Regions from separate parts of the Niveibacterium umoris genome, predicted to be linked through region 1. Evidence: predicted binding sites of a transcription regulator. Region 1 holds the regulator's gene; each other region holds the start of a gene.
What was found. The regulator HrcA, encoded in region 1, represses chaperone genes, less so after heat shock. The targets are predictions, from matches to a motif close to TNTTAGCACTCNNNGNCNNNGAGTGCTAANA.

Region 2: a site for HrcA is predicted at 1,798-1,828, ahead of GGR36_RS11420 (co-chaperone GroES). Genes of this name have one in related genera too.
Region 3: a site for HrcA is predicted at 1,180-1,210, ahead of rpoH (RNA polymerase sigma factor RpoH). Genes of this name have one in related genera too.

Annotation. Positions count from the first base shown of each region.
Region 1 covers NZ_JACIET010000001.1:1,566,178-1,572,068, forward strand. Annotated here, with positions in the region: gene GGR36_RS21850 (calcium-binding protein) at 1-549, opposite strand, end outside; gene recN (DNA repair protein RecN) at 1,529-3,196, opposite strand; gene GGR36_RS07090 (NAD kinase) at 3,207-4,091, opposite strand; gene hrcA (heat-inducible transcriptional repressor HrcA) at 4,197-5,246, shown strand; gene hemH (ferrochelatase) at 5,260-5,891, shown strand, end outside.
Region 2 covers NZ_JACIET010000001.1:2,542,652-2,548,542, forward strand. Annotated here, with positions in the region: gene groL (chaperonin GroEL) at 1-1,364, opposite strand, end outside; gene GGR36_RS11420 (co-chaperone GroES) at 1,413-1,703, opposite strand; gene GGR36_RS11425 (MFS transporter) at 2,047-3,297, opposite strand; gene GGR36_RS11430 (sensor histidine kinase) at 3,615-5,891, shown strand, end outside.
Region 3 covers NZ_JACIET010000001.1:2,635,265-2,641,155, forward strand. Annotated here, with positions in the region: gene GGR36_RS11800 (oligopeptide/dipeptide ABC transporter ATP-binding protein) at 1-443, shown strand, start outside; gene GGR36_RS11805 (hypothetical protein) at 851-1,078, shown strand; gene rpoH (RNA polymerase sigma factor RpoH) at 1,243-2,100, shown strand; gene GGR36_RS11815 (DUF6600 domain-containing protein) at 2,161-4,230, opposite strand; gene GGR36_RS11820 (SCO family protein) at 4,359-4,943, opposite strand; gene cyoE (heme o synthase) at 4,943-5,839, opposite strand; gene GGR36_RS11830 (COX15/CtaA family protein) at 5,820-5,891, opposite strand, start outside.

The DNA of each region.
Region 1 (5,891 bases):
CGCGTTGATGCCATGGGTAATCGCGCCGCGCGCGTCGAACGTGTCGTCGAAATAGCTGACGTTGTCCCGGCCCGCGCCGCCGATGATGCTGTCCGCACCGCTGCCGGCAAAGAAGGTCATGCCATTCGCGCCGCCGATCAGCGTGTCATTGCCCGCTCGAGCAAAGACGTAGCCGGAGTTGTCGGCGAAGGTGAGCTGGTCGGCGAAATTCGTGCCGTGCAGGTTCTCGACGTTCAGTATCGTTTCGGCGTTGCCAAAGCCGTCGTTGCTGACGACCCCCGTCGCAAGATTGATGACCGCACCCTGGTTGCCGTCCTCAAACGAAGCCGCATCATTTCCGGCGCCACCATCGATGACGTCAGATCCTTGCCCCCCAATCAGCCAGTCCGTGCCATCACCGCCGGACAAGCTGTCATTGCCTGCGCCCCCGTACAGCGAATCGTCGCCGGCGAGGCCGCTGATCGTGTCGTTGCCGTCGAGACCACTGATCTCGTCAGGGCCGGCAGTTCCGTTGATCAAGTCGGCATCATTGGTTCCAAGGATTGCCATGTGGGGCTCCATTAGGTCGTTGTTAGTTGTTCTCGACTCGCCCGTTGAGGAGGCAAATTCCGTTGTGCCGAATCCCTTCGGCGCGCAGGCAAAATCGGTCAAGAGTCTATACGGCGGCGTACTGGCAGCATTGTCACAGACTGTAAATTTCCAGTCTTGTCAGAGAGTTACCTACAACCCGCTTCGGCTCTCTTACTTGAGCGACGCGTTGGCCACGAACACCGCCGACCTCTTCCCCCGCAATGGCCACCCAACCGAATGCAGCAAAGGGCCGCAGTCCACCTCCGACGCGTATTCGACGGCGGGGCGTGGCCCAGGCAATGTGAGATCGGCAGGAGCGCGCGCTGCACCCGCCCCCCGTGATCGCACACTCCAGTCGCATTTGTGCGCAGACGCGGGGCATCCATTGCCGCCACGGTGTCAAACCCCGCCGGATCGCACCGGATCCCATCCCCATCAAGCCGCTCCACGAACGTGAGGACTCGGCAACCGGCACGGCGAGGTGCGAGCCGAAGGCATTTCAAACAGACTCGACACACGGAGTAGCGTCGGAACCCTTGACGCCGATCGACGCCAAATCCGGTAACACACCCCCCAAGCGCCACCGCAGGTCCATATGCTGAACCCGTCAGACGATTGTGGTCTCGCCAGGCTGCTGCGCTTGCGGGCGGCATGCTTGCTGAAGGACTATGGATGGGTATCCGGCGCGCAACGCGTCATCTGCGCCATGCGCGAACACCTCACCGATCAAGGGAGACGAGCCGTTATCCCGCCGCGCAGTCATCGCATCGTCCTGCGCGCTCTTGATCGCCGGCAGAACAAGACGCTATCTCGTCGAGCGCGTCCTGTGCCGCATCGAACAAATCCGGCGCGTAGCCGCGCACTGCGACAAGCTCGCCGAACGATTCTCCGCTTTCGTCACTTTGAGCCCGTCCGCCTTTCCGCTGGCTTGATTGTCGACAGACTCCGGGCGTCTGCGTCAGCTTCCGACTTGCTCGACGCCGAGCATTTCCGCAGCGTGGCTGCGGGTTGTATCGGTGATGCGTTCGCCGCCAAGCATGCGCGCGATCTCCTCGATTCGCGCGGCCGGGTCGAGTACTGCGACCCGCGACAAGGTCGCGCCGCCAACGGTTTCCTTCGATATCTGCCACTGCCAGTCTGCGCGGGCCGCCACCTGCGGCAGATGGGTCACGCACAGCACCTGACAGCGCCGCCCGAGTTCCCGTAAGCGCCGCCCGACCACTTCGGCGACACGCCCGCCGATGCCCACATCGACTTCGTCAAACACCAGGGTCGGCACCGCCTGCGCTTCACTTGCGATCACCTGGATGGCGAGCCCGATGCGCGACAGCTCACCACCGGAAGCAACCTTGGCGAGCGGTCGCGGTTCCTGGTGCGGGTTCGCCGCGACAAGGAAATCGACAACCTCCAAACCATGAATTGTCCCTGGATCTGCCGCAGACAGCCCGATCTCGAAGCGCCCGCCGGCCATCGCCAGTTCCTGCATGGCGTCCGTCACCTGCGCACCGAGGGTCCGCGCCGCGCGGCGACGCTGTTCCGAGAGGCGCGACGCCAATTCGCGGTAACGCGCGGCGACCTCGGCCTCGGCCAGTTCAAGCAATTGCAGATCAGACGCACGCTCAATGGCAGCGAGTCGCGTACGCCACGCATCCACCAACCCCAGAATCTCGTCGGGCGACACCCGGTATTTGCGCGAAAACTGGGTCACCGCTCCGATCCGGCGTTCGCACTCGGCAAGCGCTTCCGGATCCAGTTCAAGTCGGTCGCGGTAGCGACGCAGTTCCGCCACTGCCTCACCGAGCTGAATGCCCGCGCCTGCGATCAGTTCGGCAATGGGCGACAGTTGCGCATCGAATCGCGCCAATTCAGCGAGCCGCCCAGCGAGGCGCTCGACCTCGGTCGCAATGGCGGGTTCGTCCTCGTCCAGCGAGGCCAGCGCGGCGCCTGCACCGTCGATCAGCCCGGCGGCGTGCGCAAGGCGTTGATGGCTTTCGTTGGTCTGCTGCCAACCCGCCGGGTCGAATGCCAGCGCCTCCGCCTCGTTCAGTTGCCACACCAGCATTTCGCGCTCGCGTGCCGATGCTTCGCCCTGCGTGACCGCCTCTTCCCGCTCGCGTTTGGCTTGCTGCCAGGCTCGCCAGGCCTGAGCCACATCGCGCGCCAGCAGCGTTGAGCCGGCATGCGTATCGAGCAGTTCGCGCTGCGCGTCGCTGCGCAGCAGGGCCTGATGTGCGTGCTGACCGTGGATATCGGCCACCAGTTCGCCCAGTGCCTTCAATTGCGCCGCCGTGACCGGCGATCCGTTCACGTAGGCGCGCGAACGTCCGCCCGATTCCACGATGCGGCGCACCAGCAGGATTTCGTCGGGCGCGATGTCGTTGTCGGCCAACCAGGCATGAACACCGCCGCCGTCGACAAATTCAAAGGTTCCAGCAATTTCCGCCCGCTCGCAGCCGGCGCGCACCATTGCGCTGTCAGCCCGATCGCCCAACAGCAAGGACAACGCATCGAGCAGGATTGACTTGCCCGCACCGGTCTCGCCGGTGAGCGCACCGAAGCCCTCGGAGAATTCCAGGTCAAGGCGGTCCACCAGGACGAAGTCGCGGATCGTCAGACGACGCAGCACAATATTTCCTTCAGGGCAGGCGCGGCGCGGCACTCCAGTGGAGTTTCTCGCGCAGGATCGAGTAGTAGCTGTAGCCCGGCGGGTGCAGCAGGGTGACCACATGGTCGGAGCGCCAGATGCGTATGCGGTCTCCGGAGCGGGCATCAAAGCGCGACTGGCCGTCGAAGTGCACACGGGCGTCATGCGGTGGCAGCACCACGATTTCGATGCGGCAATCGTCGGATACCGTGATCGGGCGATGCGTCAGCGCATGCGGGCAAAGCGGCACAAGCGCGATCCCGGTGACGCCTGGATGCAGGATCGGCCCGTTGGCAGACATCGCATAGGCAGTCGAGCCCGTCGGCGTGCACACGATGATGCCGTCGGAACGCTGGCGATAAACGAACTCACCGTCCAGATGGAGTTCAAATTCCATCAAACGGCCGATTTCACCCTTGCTGACCACCGCGTCGTTGAGCGCCATCGTGTGGAAGACCCGCTCGCCGGCACGCACCACTTCCGCTTCGAGCAGCATCCGGGTGTCTCGCCGCGCCCGTCCATCGAGGATTGCGCCGACATGCTCAAGCATCTCCTCGCGCGGGATGTCAGTCAGGAATCCCAGTCGCCCCTGGTTCACGCCGGCCAGCGGGACACCGTGACTGGCGAGACGCCGCGCAGCGGTAAGCAAGGTGCCATCACCGCCCAGAACGATCGCGAGGTCGGCACGTGCGCCGATCTCGTCGAAGGCAGCGACCCGGAATTGGCCGCCGATGCCGGTGGCGCTGGCAGTACCCTGCTCGATCAGGACTTCGCAGCCACGCTCGCGCAAGAAGAGCGCGAGTCGCAGCACCGCATCCGAAACCTCCGGACTCAGGTACTTGCCGATCAGGGCGATGGTCTTGAAACCGTCGTTCATGGAGCCAATTTAACCACAAGGCAGGTGCCGGCAGCGTTGCAGCGCCCTGCGCTCGATTTGCCCAGCTGCGTTGCGATCGAATGAATTTTCCCTAGAATGGCCGACATGGAATCCAGCCCGGTGAATCAGTCACTCGACCAACGTGCCCAGATCCTCCTCAAGGCACTGGTGGAACGTTACATTGCAGATGGCCAGCCGGTCGGCTCGCGGGCCTTGTCCAAGTCCTCGGGACTCGAACTCTCGCCGGCGACCATACGTAATGTGATGGCCGACCTCGAAGAGTTCGGCCTGGTCGCCAGCCCGCACACTTCGGCCGGACGCGTCCCGACCGCGAAGGGGTACCGGCTGTTCGTCGATAGCCTGCTCACCGTGCAGCCCCTGCAGCACGACCAACTGCGGGAACTGGAACACCAGTTGCAGCCAGACCAGCCCCAGCGTGTCATTACGGCGGCCTCGCACCTGTTGTCGGAGCTCACCCGTTTTGCCGGCGTCGTGGTGACGGCACGCAAGACCGCCACCCGGATCCGCCAGCTTGAATTCGTAGGGCTGTCGGATCGCAGGATCCTGCTGATCATCGTGACCCAGTCGGGCGACGTGCAGAACCGCATCCTGCTGACCCAGCGCCCCTACTCCACTGACGAACTGACCCGCGCAACCAACTTCCTGAACCAGCATTTCGCCGGCCTTGAGTTCGACGAGATCCGCGACCGTATCCGTGAAGAACTGGTGCAGTTGCGCGAGGACATGTCAGACCTGATGTCCGCCGCGATATCGGCCGGGCAGGAAGCCTTCACCGAAAGCAGTGGCTCGTCGTACGTGCTAAGCGGCGAGCGCAACCTGCTCGAGGTCGAGGAACTGTCGTCAAACATGGGCCGTCTGCGCGATCTGTTCCGCCTCTTCGAACAGAAGACCGGCCTGCTCCAGTTGCTGGATGTTTCGCGTAACGCGCAGGGCATGCAGATCTTCATCGGCGGCGAATCGGGCATCGCACCGCTCGACGACTGCACGGTGGTGACCGCCCCGTTCAAGGTCGACGGTCAGGTCGTCGGTTCGCTTGGCGTGATCGGCCCGACCCGGATGGCCTACGAACGCGTCATTCCCATCGTGGATATCACCGCCCGCCTGCTTTCCAGCGCGCTGACTCCGCCCAACTGAGGCCTTCGTTCACATGTCCCGTTTTCGCCCTGAACCGGCGTTCCGCCACGGCGTAGCACCGAGAATCGGTGTGCTGCTCGTCAACCTCGGGACGCCCGACGCGCCAACGCCCAGTGCGCTGCGCCGCTACCTCAAGCAGTTTCTTTCGGACGATCGGGTGGTGGAGATCCCGAAACCACTGTGGTGGCTGATCCTCAACGGGATCATCCTGAATACTCGCCCGAAGAAATCCGCGCACAAATACGAGAGCGTGTGGGATCGCGAGGGTTCGCCACTGGCAGTGCACACAAAACGCCAGGCCAAACTGGTCCGGGGCTATCTCGGCCAGGCCGGCCACCCTGGCGTCGAGGTGTTGCATGCGATGCGTTACGGCAACCCCTCGGTAGGCACCCAACTCGATGCGCTGCGCGCTGCAGGCTGTGACCGCATCCTGATCGTGCCGCTCTATCCGCAATACGCCGGCAGTACCACCGGTTCGGTCGCCGACGCACTGGCGGACTGGATGCGCAGGTGTCGCAACTTGCCCGAGCTGCGGATGCTGCGCGCCTTTGCCGGTGACGCCGGCTACATCGATGCGATCGCAGCGAGCGTGCGTGAGCACTGGCAGCGCAATGGCCGCGCCGATCGACTGGTGATCAGCTTTCA
Region 2 (5,891 bases), 980 kb from region 1:
ACGATCTGGCGCAGCGGCTCTTCGATCGCGCGCAGCACGATCTTGATACCGGCTTCCTGGTCGGCGTTGTCGCCCTTGATGGCGCCAACGGCAGCACGGGCACGCAGCAGGGCCACGCCACCACCGGCAACCACGCCTTCTTCAACGGCGGCACGGGTTGCGTGCAGCGCGTCTTCAACGCGGGCCTTCTTTTCCTTCATTTCGACTTCGGTCGCAGCGCCGACCTTGATCACCGCAACACCGCCGGCCAGCTTGGCCTTGCGCTCTTGCAGCTTTTCCTTGTCGTAGTCGCTGGTCGCGGTTTCGATCAGGGCGTCGATCTGGGCCACGCGGGCCTGGATCGATTCAGCCTTGCCATGGCCGTCGATGATGGTGGTGTTTTCCTTCTCGACTTCGATGCGCTTGGCTTGGCCCAGGTCGGCCAGGGTGGCCTTCTCGAGCGTCAGGCCGACTTCCTCGGCGATCACGGTGCCGCCGGTCAGGATGGCGATGTCTTCGAGCATGGCCTTGCGACGGTCGCCGAAGCCCGGGGCCTTGACGGCAACGGTCTTCAGGATGCCGCGGATGTTGTTCACCACCAGGGTCGCGAGGGCTTCGCCTTCGACGTCTTCAGCGATGATCAGCAGCGGACGGCCAGCCTTCGCCACTTGCTCCAGCACCGGCAGCAGGTCGCGGATGTTCGAGATCTTCTTGTCGAACAGCAGCACGAAGGGGTTGTCCAGAGCGGCGATCTGACGCTCCTGGTTGTTGATGAAGTACGGCGACAGGTAGCCGCGGTCGAACTGCATGCCTTCAACGACATCCAGCTCGTTGTCGAGCGACTTGCCGTCTTCGACGGTGATCACGCCGGCCTTGCCGACCTTGTCCATCGCGCTGGCGATGATGTCGCCGATCGAGCTGTCGGAGTTGGCCGAGATCGAACCGACCTGGGCGATTTCCTTCGAGGTGGTGGTCGGCTTGGCAGCCTTCTTCACTTCGGCGACCAGGGCGGTGACAGCCTTGTCGATACCGCGCTTCAGGTCCATCGGGTTGTGGCCCGACACGACCAGCTTCATGCCTTCGCGAACGATGGCCTGGGCCAGCACGGTCGCGGTGGTGGTGCCGTCACCGGCGTTGTCCGAGGTCTTGGAAGCAACTTCCTTGACCATCTGCGCGCCCATGTTCTCGAACTTGTCCTTCAGCTCGATTTCCTTGGCGACCGAGACGCCGTCCTTGGTCACGGTCGGGGCGCCGAACGAGCGCTCCAGCACCACGTTGCGACCCTTCGGGCCGAGGGTGACCTTGACCGCGTTGGCCAGGATGTTGACGCCATTGACGATCTTGACGCGTGCGTCGTCGCCGAACAGAACTTGCTTAGCGGGCATTGTGTAGCTCCTGAATGTTCTTGGATTTCAGACCGGGGAACGGGAGGCTCAGGCCTCGACCACGCCCAGGATGTCTTCTTCACGCATGACCAGGACTTCTTGGCCATCGACCTTGACGGTCTGGCCGGCGTACTTGCCGAACAGCACGCGGTCGCCAACCTTCAGATCAACGCGGCGCACTTCGCCGTTGTCCAGGAACTTGCCCGGGCCAACCGCGATGACTTCGCCCTGGTCCGGCTTCTCGCCTGCGGAATCAGGGATCACGATGCCGGATGCAGTGGTGCGCTCGGCTTCGATGCGCTTGACGATCACACGGTCGTGCAAAGGACGGATCTTCATCAGGTCACTCCTCGTACGTAGTACGTTTTCAATGAGTCGGGCCGGTCAGCCGGCCCGAAATTACGGAATCCGAGGGATGAAGCGAGCGCGAAGCTGTTAGCACTCACCCCTTTCGAGTGCTAATAATAGGTGCGACCCCGCCCGCTTTCAAGTCCGCCCCATCGCCACGCGACGATTTATTGTTCGTTCGAGGCCGACCAGGCACCAGCGCAGCCCGTCGCAGAAGGCCTGAAGCAACCGCCCTGGATCCGGTCCGTCCGCTGCGAGCGCGCCCGCCGGAAATGGGGTGCCGCGCCGTGCGCGGGACAGCGCCCGCCGGTTTCGCAGCTGGACGAGGACGACCTCAGCGGCGTGGATTGTCCGGCCGTGTGCCGCTGGCGGCGTGACCAAGCCCCAGCGCCACATGACGGTAGGTCAGGCCCAGCAATACCGTCACGAACGCGCCGCACAGCAGGGTCGGGCGGGTACCCCATGCATGGGCGAGCGCGCCGACAGCCAGGCTGCCCAGCGGCGACACGCCAAGAAATGCCATCGAATAGAGTCCGACGACCCGGCCTCGGTAGGCCTCATCCACCTCGCTCTGGATCACCGTGTTGCTGCCGGCCACGGTCACGATCACGCAAAACCCGAGCGCCATCAGTTCGACGAACGCAAGCCCCAGCCAGGGCGTGAGGGCGAACAAGGCAAGGCAGAAGCCGATGCCGGGCGCCGCCCATGCAATCAGATTGCCCACCGGTTTTGCCGGGTCGCGCGCCGCCAGCACCAGGCTCGCGATCAGCGACCCTACCCCGGCGCTGCCGACGAGCAGGCCGTAAGTGCGCGCGCCGCCGCCGAAGACCTCGCGGGCAAAGATGGGCAGCATTGCGGAGTAAGAAGTCGCGAAGAAGCTGACCCCTGCGACCAGCAACAGCAAGAGGCGGATCGTCGGGTGCTGCAGCGCATAGCGGTAGCCCCCATGAAAGGCCGCCAGTGCCGACCCGCGGGATTTCGGCACGGCACTCAGACGGATGCCCGCGAGTGCAGCGAGCACAGCCAGATAGGACAGGGCGTTGAGCACGAAACAGGCGGTCTCGCCGGCTTCGGCGACGACCACACCGGCCAGCGCCGGCCCCACGAAGCGCGCGCCGTTCATCAGCAGCGCATTGAGCGCAATCGCGTTGGGCAGATCGTCCGGGTTGTCGACCAGTTGCACCGCCACGGCCTGGCGCGCCGGCACATCCAGTGCGTTGAGACAACCCAGCGCGAATGCCAGCACCATCAACAGGGTCGGGGTGGCAAGGGCCTGCCAGCTGACAATCGCCAGAACCCCGGCCTGCATCATGGCGAGGAACTGCGTCGCCAACAGCAGCTTGCGGCGATCGACCCGGTCGACCCACACGCCACCCACTGACGCAAACAACAGGATCGGGATCTGCCCGAAGAAGCTGATCATGCCGAGCACCAGCGCCGAGTGAGTGAGGCGATAGGCCAGCCAGCTCATCGCGATTTGCTGCATCCAGGTACCGGCAAGTGAAATCAGCTGGCCGATGAAGTAACGGCGATAATTGAGCGAACGCAGCGCGCGGGCAAATTGGGGCAGAGCGGTCGGAGCCATAAGTCTGGATCGTAATCCAGCCGCGCGGGCTTGAATGCAGGCGGACTTGCGCAGGGTCGCCACGCAAGCGGCCCGCCACTGTGGGTGGGGCCGCGCAAAGATGTGATGCGCCGGCCGCCTTCAGACGATCACGGCGCGATCCGGCAACTTCGCGCCTGCCGTCACACGCTCGAATTACTCAAGTCTGGTCGCGCGGAGCCGTCACTTACACAGATGAACGCAACGAATATGGCGCATGTGTCCAAGTTTGCTCCCTCACCGCGGCAAGTACGCCTGAACCCTTCCCCCTTTTCGTCGCGCCTTGCGGTGGCGGCCCGATGATCACGCTGCGCAGGGCAGCTTCGATTCTGCTGCTTGCTTACGGCGCGCTCGCTTTGCTGACTGCGGCGGGATCCCTCGTCGTACCCTTCATGCCCACCGCCACGCTGCACCCCACGGCAGGTTGCCTGGCCATTGCAGCCGCGATCGCAATGACCTGGGGCCAACGCCGCACCGCACCGGGCCGAATCGCTGCAGCTGGCGTCGTTGTCATTGCGGTGCTGCCATTGCTGCCACTGTGGCCCCACCACGACGAGAGCACGACCCGTGATTTGTGGCCGGCGGATGTGTCGGCCCTGCCCGCCAGTCTCTTGTTGCTCTGGGCCGCGGCCTACCTGGCACAGGGCATTCGCACGGCACCGCGAGTTCGGGCCGCCGTCCAGATTGTCGCGAGCGCGCTTGGCATCCTCGCGCTGGCCGGCGTGCTGCTCGGTGCGCTGTCTTTGCCGCTGATCTACGGCTGGCACTACTTGCCAGCGCCGCCGGTGCCGGTATCGCTCGCGCTTCTGCTGCTGGCCATCGAACTGTTTGTGGAATGCTATCGGCTCAATGACCGTTCGCGCGGCGAGGAAGTCCGCGTGACCCGTATCGGGATCGGATTCCTGATCGCGGTCACGCTTGCCAGCACGGTCATCACACTGGTCGCACTGCAGACGCAGATCGAACGCTCGCTGTACCAGCAGCAACGAATGGTCGCCCGTAACCGGGAACAGGTTTTCTTCTTTGCCGCCGAACGGCTCTATGCCGACGCAGCGGCGTTGCTGAAGGACGCCGAGATCGCCCGTCTGGCAGCCCAGGCGCAGCGCAGCAACGACGAGGCGCTGCGACGCAAGCTGTTCCAGCGCATCCAGGAACAACTGCCCTTCCGTGTCGTACGCGCATTCCGGGTGGAAGGCCGCGACGGCCAGCTCCTGACGGACCGCGGCACGCTTTCAAAGGCAGCCACCATCTGGGCCGATACCCGCGGCAAGGTCCAGCTGGAACTCAAATGGGAAGAAGGCATCCCCTTCGTGCTCTTGCGACTGCAACTGGACACCCCGGCGGAAGGGCAGACCGGCGAGTTGCAGATCGAACAATCAGTGCCCGCCTGGGAACAACTGGTCAGCGACACCTATGACCTTGGGCGAACCGGCGTCATGGCGGTCTGCGGGGAAAATGCGCAACACATCCGCTGCTTCCTCTCCGGTGCGGGCGAAACCCTGCGCGCACCGCCAGCAGGCTCGCCGCTGATGTCCCATGTCGAAGCGGCACTTGCCGGGCGCACCAGCCCGGACTGGGACCCGCTGATCAGCGCCGACGAGCGCGGCCGCCCGATGACGCTGGTATTCGGCCCCATCGGCCGTGTCGGCATGGCGATGGGCATTGCCGGAAACGGCCTCGGGATGCTGGTGTCGCAGGATGCGGTGGAGTTCTACGAGCCGGTGCGCAAGCAATGGCACCGCATCCTGCCGGTTGTGCTGGCGATCATTCTGGTGGCGGGATGGGCGCTGCGCAGGATCGTGCGACCGCTGATCAGCGCGCTGCGAGACAAGGAGGCGCGGTTCCGAGAGCTCACAGAATTGTCGTCCGACTGCTACTGGCAGATCGACGCCGACCTGCGCTTTACCGAAATCGTCGGCAAGGATCTGCCAGGCTCCGGCATCGAAACACCGACCTGGCTGTCGCACCGGCTTACCGAACTCCCCCTGAAGCCCGACGACGTGATCAAGGCACGCGAACTCGAAGCAAAGATGGGGCGCCGCGAACTGTTCTCGGAAGAGACGCTGCGCATCACCGCGGGCACCGGCACGCACTATTACCTGGTGTTGTCGGGGGCACCACAGTACGACGCACGCGGCCGTTTCATCGGCTACCGCGGGGTCGGGCGCAACATCACGCGCCAACGTCAGGCAGAGGAGCGCCTGCGACACACCCAGAAAGACCTGCTGCGCGCAGAACGGCTGGCCTCGCTCGGCAGCCTCGTGGCCGGCGTCGCGCATGAACTCAATACGCCGATCGGCAACTGCGTCACCGCCGCCAGCGCGCTGACCGAAGAGGTCGATCGCTTTGACATGGCCGTCGCCGAAGGCCGCGTCCGGCGAGTCGACCTCAGCGATTTCAATGCCTATGTGCGCGAAGCCACCCACTTGCTCAAGCGCGGCCTCGACCGCGCCGCCGGCACCATCACCAAATTCAAGGAAGTCGCGGTAGATCAGTCGAGTGACCGGCGCCGCAGCTTCGACCTGCAGACCAAGCTCAATGACATCGTCGGCCTGCTCAACCCGACGCTGGTGCGT
Region 3 (5,891 bases), 1.1 Mb from region 1:
CGGCGCTGGATGTGTCGATCCAAGCCCAGGTCATCAACCTGCTGATGGATCTGCAGCAGGAAGACGGCCTCGCACTGGTCTTCATCGCCCACGACCTGGCGGTGGTGCGCCACATCTCAGACCGCGTGCTGGTGATGTACCTCGGCCGCGCGATGGAGATGGCCGATGCCGACGCGCTGTTCCGCGCCCCGGCCCATCCCTATACCCGCGCTCTGCTCTCCGCCGTACCGATCCCGGACCCGGCACGCGAGCGCAGCAAGGCAGTGCAGATCCTCGAGGGCGACCTGCCAAGCCCGATTGCGCCGCCCTCTGGCTGCGTGTTCCGCACCCGATGTCGGCACGCCGAGGCGAGCTGCCATGTCACGGTGCCACCACTGGACCCGCTCATCGACCCGACCCATCGCGTCGCCTGCCTGCGCATCGAACAGGCGCAAATCGCCTGAAACGAGACACCCGACCCCAGTCGCAGCAATTCCGATCAACTTTGCGCGGCCATCATGATTGACCGGCGCGCCGGCATGGTGCGGCGCGGTCATTTCAGCGCAGACGCCCCCCAATCCTTTTGCTGTCGCGGCTGCGATTCGGTCCGATCAACGCCAGATCGATGACAGCTTTGCCTCACACCGCGGACGCCCCCGACAAACCGCATGGCAATTCCTGAAAGCTCTTTTGCTGCAGAGCAAAAACGCGAGCGTCATTTTTGTAGCGTTTTGTCATTTTGAGGGCTTAGAATCGCCAAACATCATCAAGACGCTTGAATGCTATGGGCGAACAATCCGCATCAGAGACAAAACCCGATGGCGCTCACGACGCGCAATCGGCCAACAACAAGCGAGAGCAGAGCAAAGCCATGCAAACCCAATCACTGGAAGTTGGACACCGCGTCCGCATTGGTCATCTGGAAGCCAACGCAGCACGCCAGGCTTTCTTCAACGGCCGCACCGGCACGCTGGTACGCAAGAACCGCCTCGGCGGCAACGCCCGCGAAGCGATGTGGTACGTCCGCGTCGACCCGGACGAAGCCTGTGCCACGCTGGAAGCCCTGTTCTACGCCTCGGAACTCGAGCCGGTCGCCTGATCGATCCGATTGTGGAAAATCCCCTTTTGAAGGAACACCGATCGTGGTGTTCCTTTGAGCATTTGCACGCGCATCGCCCGCCCATCGGGAACCAATCCAGCCATTAGCACTCTCAGTCGTCGAGTGCTAACATTGCATCAAAGCTATCGCTGGAGGTTTTGCAGATGACCGCTTCCCTTTCGTTTCCCGTCCCGTCCGCACTGGGCAGCATCGATCAGTACGTTCAGGCGGCGAACCGCTTTCCGATCCTGACAGAAGCCCAGGAGCTGGCGCTCGCACGCCGCCTGCGCGACGAGCAGGATGTGGAAGCCGCGCGCCAACTGGTGCTCTCGCACCTGCGGCTGGTGGTCTCGATCGCGCGCAACTATCTCGGCTACGGCTTGCCGCACAGCGACCTGATCCAGGAAGGCAACGTCGGCCTGATGAAGGCGGTGAAACGCTACGACCCGGATCGCGGCGTGCGCTTGGTGAGCTTCGCGATCCACTGGATCAAGGCGGAGATCCACGAGTACATCCTGAAGAACTGGCGCCTGGTCAAGATTGCAACCACCAAGGCGCAGCGCAAGCTGTTCTTCAACCTGCGCAGCATGAAGCCGGACAACGGCACGCTGACCACCGGCGAAGTCGCCGAAATGGCGCGCGTGCTGGGCGTCAAGCCGGAAGAAGTGCGCGAGATGGAAACCCGCTTCTCGGGTGGCGATGTCGCGCTTGAACTCGGGCCAGAAGACGAGGACGACCACCGCGTCGCGCCGATCGCCTACCTGACCGATGCGAACGCCGAGCCGACCGCCGTGATCGAAGCGCGTGGCCGCGACCGCCTGCAGAGCGAAGGTCTGGAGACTGCACTGGAAGCACTGGACGAACGCAGCCGCGCAATCATCCGCCGCCGCTGGCTGGCCGACGACGAAAGCGCAACCCTGCAGGAACTGGCCGACGAATACGGTGTTTCGGCCGAGCGCATCCGCCAGATCGAAGCCAAGGCACTGCAAAAGATGAAGGGCGCGCTCGCCGCCTACGTCTGAGCCGCCCAGGCCGTGCCTGCTGCATGAGAAAGGCCCCGCAAGGGGCCTTTTCGTTTCCGGCTACTCGGCCTGCTTGCCGTTGTGGCCGCGGAGGTGATCCTCCGAGCGATCCTTGGTGTCGCGCTCGCGATGCGGCGCGCTCTCGGCCGGCCGGGCTGCCGGCGGAGCGGGCCTTTCGACCCGCACCTCGGGTGCGCGCTGCACCGGCGGCGCGACCGGCGCCGGCATCGCGCGCTCGACCCGCACTTCCGGTTGCCGCGGCGGCATCGGGATGACCGGCGCGCTGTTCGGTCGCGGGATCGCCGACGGCGCCGAGGGCTCGGACCGAATCTGCGGCGCGTGCGGATCGCGCCCGCCATCGAAGGTGCGCGAGCCGCTTTGGCGCTCCGGCGCCACATCCACCCGGCCACGCCAGTTCGGGGACGCCGGGCCGGCGTCGCGAACCGGATCTACCGGCGCTGCCACCGGCGCACTTGGTGTCGCAGGCCTGGCCTCGATGGGCCGCGCCGTCTGCGGCCGTACCTCGCGTTCGACCGGCATTGTCGGTGCAACGGGCGGCCTTGTCGGGCCGGGCACCGGCTGCACAGGCACCATGGGCCCGGGGCGCAGAGAACCATCAGGAGCCCGACGTGACGGATCCAGCGGCACCATCGCGGGTGTTGCCGTACGTGTATCGCTGCCAGCGTCGCTGCGAGCCGGACCGGGCGGTGGTTGAACCGGCGCGCTGCCGGGTCCGCCACGGTTCGGCCACATGTCGCCGTGCGGATCGCGTGCGCCGTTGCCTTGGGCCGGCAATGCCGGCCGCCCGGCAGGCGTCGGCGGCGCCGCGACCACTGGCAACTGGCGGATCATCGGGTCGGGCAGCGAGCCCTGGCTGCCGCGGATCGGGCGTGCGCCGGTGAAATCGTCGCGCGACACAAAGGTCGCCGCGTCGCGCTGCGTTGCATAGCGGTAGTTGTTCGGATAGATCGGCCGGTCGCCATTCGGGCCGCCCGGCGTGCGCGGCGTCGGCCCGTTGATGTTGGTGATGTTCACATTGGTGACGTTCACATGCGTGATGTTCACCCGGCGGTAATAGTCGTCGCTGCAGTGATGCGGCGGACGGTAGGGTTCCCACGGGCCGAGCGGGAACCAGCCCACCACCGGCCCGACCCGCACGCCGACGCCGACACCGATGCCAACATTGCCACCGTAGAACCCGACCAGCGCGGGCGCATACACCGGGCGCGCCACGTACGTGCCGGGGGCCCAGCCCCAGCGGCCATCAACCAGGACCCAGCGACCGTAATGGAAAGGGGCGAAGCCCCAGGGTGCATCGTCCACCCAGGTCCAGCCCCAGGGCGCGATCCAGGCCCAATGGCCGTAACGGTAGGGCGCCCAGCCCGGCGCCACCGCCACCGGGTACCACAGCGGCCCGTACTGCCTGTCCTCTTCCCAGCGCCCATGGCCGTCGAGCGCCTCGATGCCGGTCATTTCGGGGGATACGTAGCGCGACGACGCGAGGCGATCCTGCTCGCGGTCGCGCCGTTCGGACCAGTCGTCGAAACTGCTGCGCACCGCCTCACCCAAGGCCAGCATGCGCGAATCGACGAGATCCAGGTCCACGCGCTGTCCGGCAAGCAAGGTCAGCCTTTCTGCCACGCCATCGATGCGGGCGCGCCCGGCATACACCGTCACCGACACACGACGGGCACCCGGGTCGTGTTCGATCCGGTAGTCACCCGCACGTTGCGCCTCGACGCGCACTTGCGCGGCGCTGAGCACAAGGCGGTCGTCGTCGGGCAGCGTACGCAGGCGCACGCGCAGCACGCCGCGCGGCACTTCGATCGCGATACCCGCATCGTCGATCTGGTTGAAGTTGGCCTGGGAGTCGGCATCGAGGCGCACCGCCGTGCTCCCGACGCGCACTTCAGCGCGACCATTGGCCGAGGTCCACAGCCCGGTGCGGGAGGTGACCGGCGTGTTAAGGCCGATCGGCGCCCAGTCACCACGATCCTCCGTCCAGGCTTCGGTGCGGCCTTCCGCATAGCTGAGCCGACCGACGCGGCCGGGCGGATCCGGTTCCTGTGCCAAAGCGACCTGTGCCGACATCGCCAATGCGAGGACCAAGCCTCCGAAGGCGCGTGCCATCCGCTGCAAGCCCATCCGTGTTTCCTCGCCTTCCTGTGTGCGCTGCCTTCAAGCGGGCAGGTTCAATACCAAGAACGCGGCGCGGCCAGCGGCCGCTGACCGGCACTTTGTAACAGTTGGTGAGGGGCTTACTTGCCGGCCAGCAACTGGCGCAGGTCGTCGGCGATCCGCTGTGGCGTCTCGCCGTGGCGGATGTAGAGGCGCAGGCGGCCCTGGGGGTCGAACGCGTAGGTGCCGGCGGTATGGTCGACGGTGTAGTTACCGCTTTTCACATCGCCCTGCTTCTGCGCAAAGACGCGGAAATCCTTCATCGCGCGTTCGGTCGCGGCAATGTCGCCGCGCAGCCCGATGAACGAGGGGTGGAAGGCCGGCATGTACTCGGAGAGCAACTGCTGCGTGTCGCGCTCGGGGTCGACGGTCACGAACACCACCTGCAGTTTGTCGCCATCGGCACCGAGCAGCTTCACCACCTGTGCCATGGTCGTCAGGTTGGTCGGGCACACATCCGGGCACTGCGTATAGCCGAAGAAGACGGTGACCACCTTGCCCTTGAAGTCCGCCAGCGTGCGCGGCTTGCCATGCTGGTCAGTGAGCGCCAGCGTCTGGGCATAGTCGGCCCCGGTGATGTCGGTGGCGTGGAATTTGGGGGCGTCAGAAACGCCGCAGCCGCCCAGGAAGGCGGCTGCGAGCACCCCAGCGAGAATACGTCGCATCAAAGGTAGTGGTCGATCAGCAAGGCCGCAAAGAGAAGCGAAAGATACAGGATCGAGTAGCGGAAGGTACGACGCGCGAGGGCATCGGAATAGTCACGCCATAAGCGCCAGCCGAAGCGGACGAAGACCGCGCCAAGAATCACCGCCGAAGCGAGGTATAGACGCCCGCTCATCTGCGTCGCGAAGGGCATCAGCGTCACCGCGAAGAGGATCAGCGTGTACAGCAGTACCTGCAGCCGGGTGTACTCGGCGCCGTGCGTGACCGGCAGCATCGGCAAGCCGGCGCGGGCGTATTCCTGCGTGCGGTACAGCGCCAGTGCCCAGAAGTGCGGCGGCGTCCAGGCGAAGATGATCAGGAACAGCAGGCAGGCGTCCGCCGAGACATTGCCGGTGATCGCCGCCCAGCCCAGCACCGGCGGCATCGCACCGGATGCGCCACCGATCACGATGTTCTGCGGCGTGCAGGGTTTGAGCAGCACCGTGTAGACCACCGCGTAACCGACGAAGGTGGCGAGCGTGAGCCACATCGTCAGCGGATTGACAACGTGCCACAGCACGGTCAGGCCGAGTCCGCCGAGCAGGCCGGAGAAGGCCAGCGTCTCGGCCGGTGTGAGCACGCCACGCGGCAGCGGCCGCGCCCGGGTACGCGCCATCACCGCGTCGATCTTCTGCTCGATCAGGCAATTAACCGCCGCCGCCGCGCCAGCCACGCAGGCGATGCCCAGCGTCGCGGCCAGCACAGTCAGCATCGGCGGCAAGCCTTTGGGCACTGCGAGGAACATGCCGATCACCGCGCAGAAAACGATTAGCGCGTTGACGCGTGGCTTGGTCAGCGCGAGGAAAGCGCGGAAGCGGTCGGCCAGCGGCTGGGCGATCTCAAGCGACAGCGTTCTCATGGACTCTCCTCTCGACGACTGCGATCTGCGCCAGCGGGCGCAACACGTAATT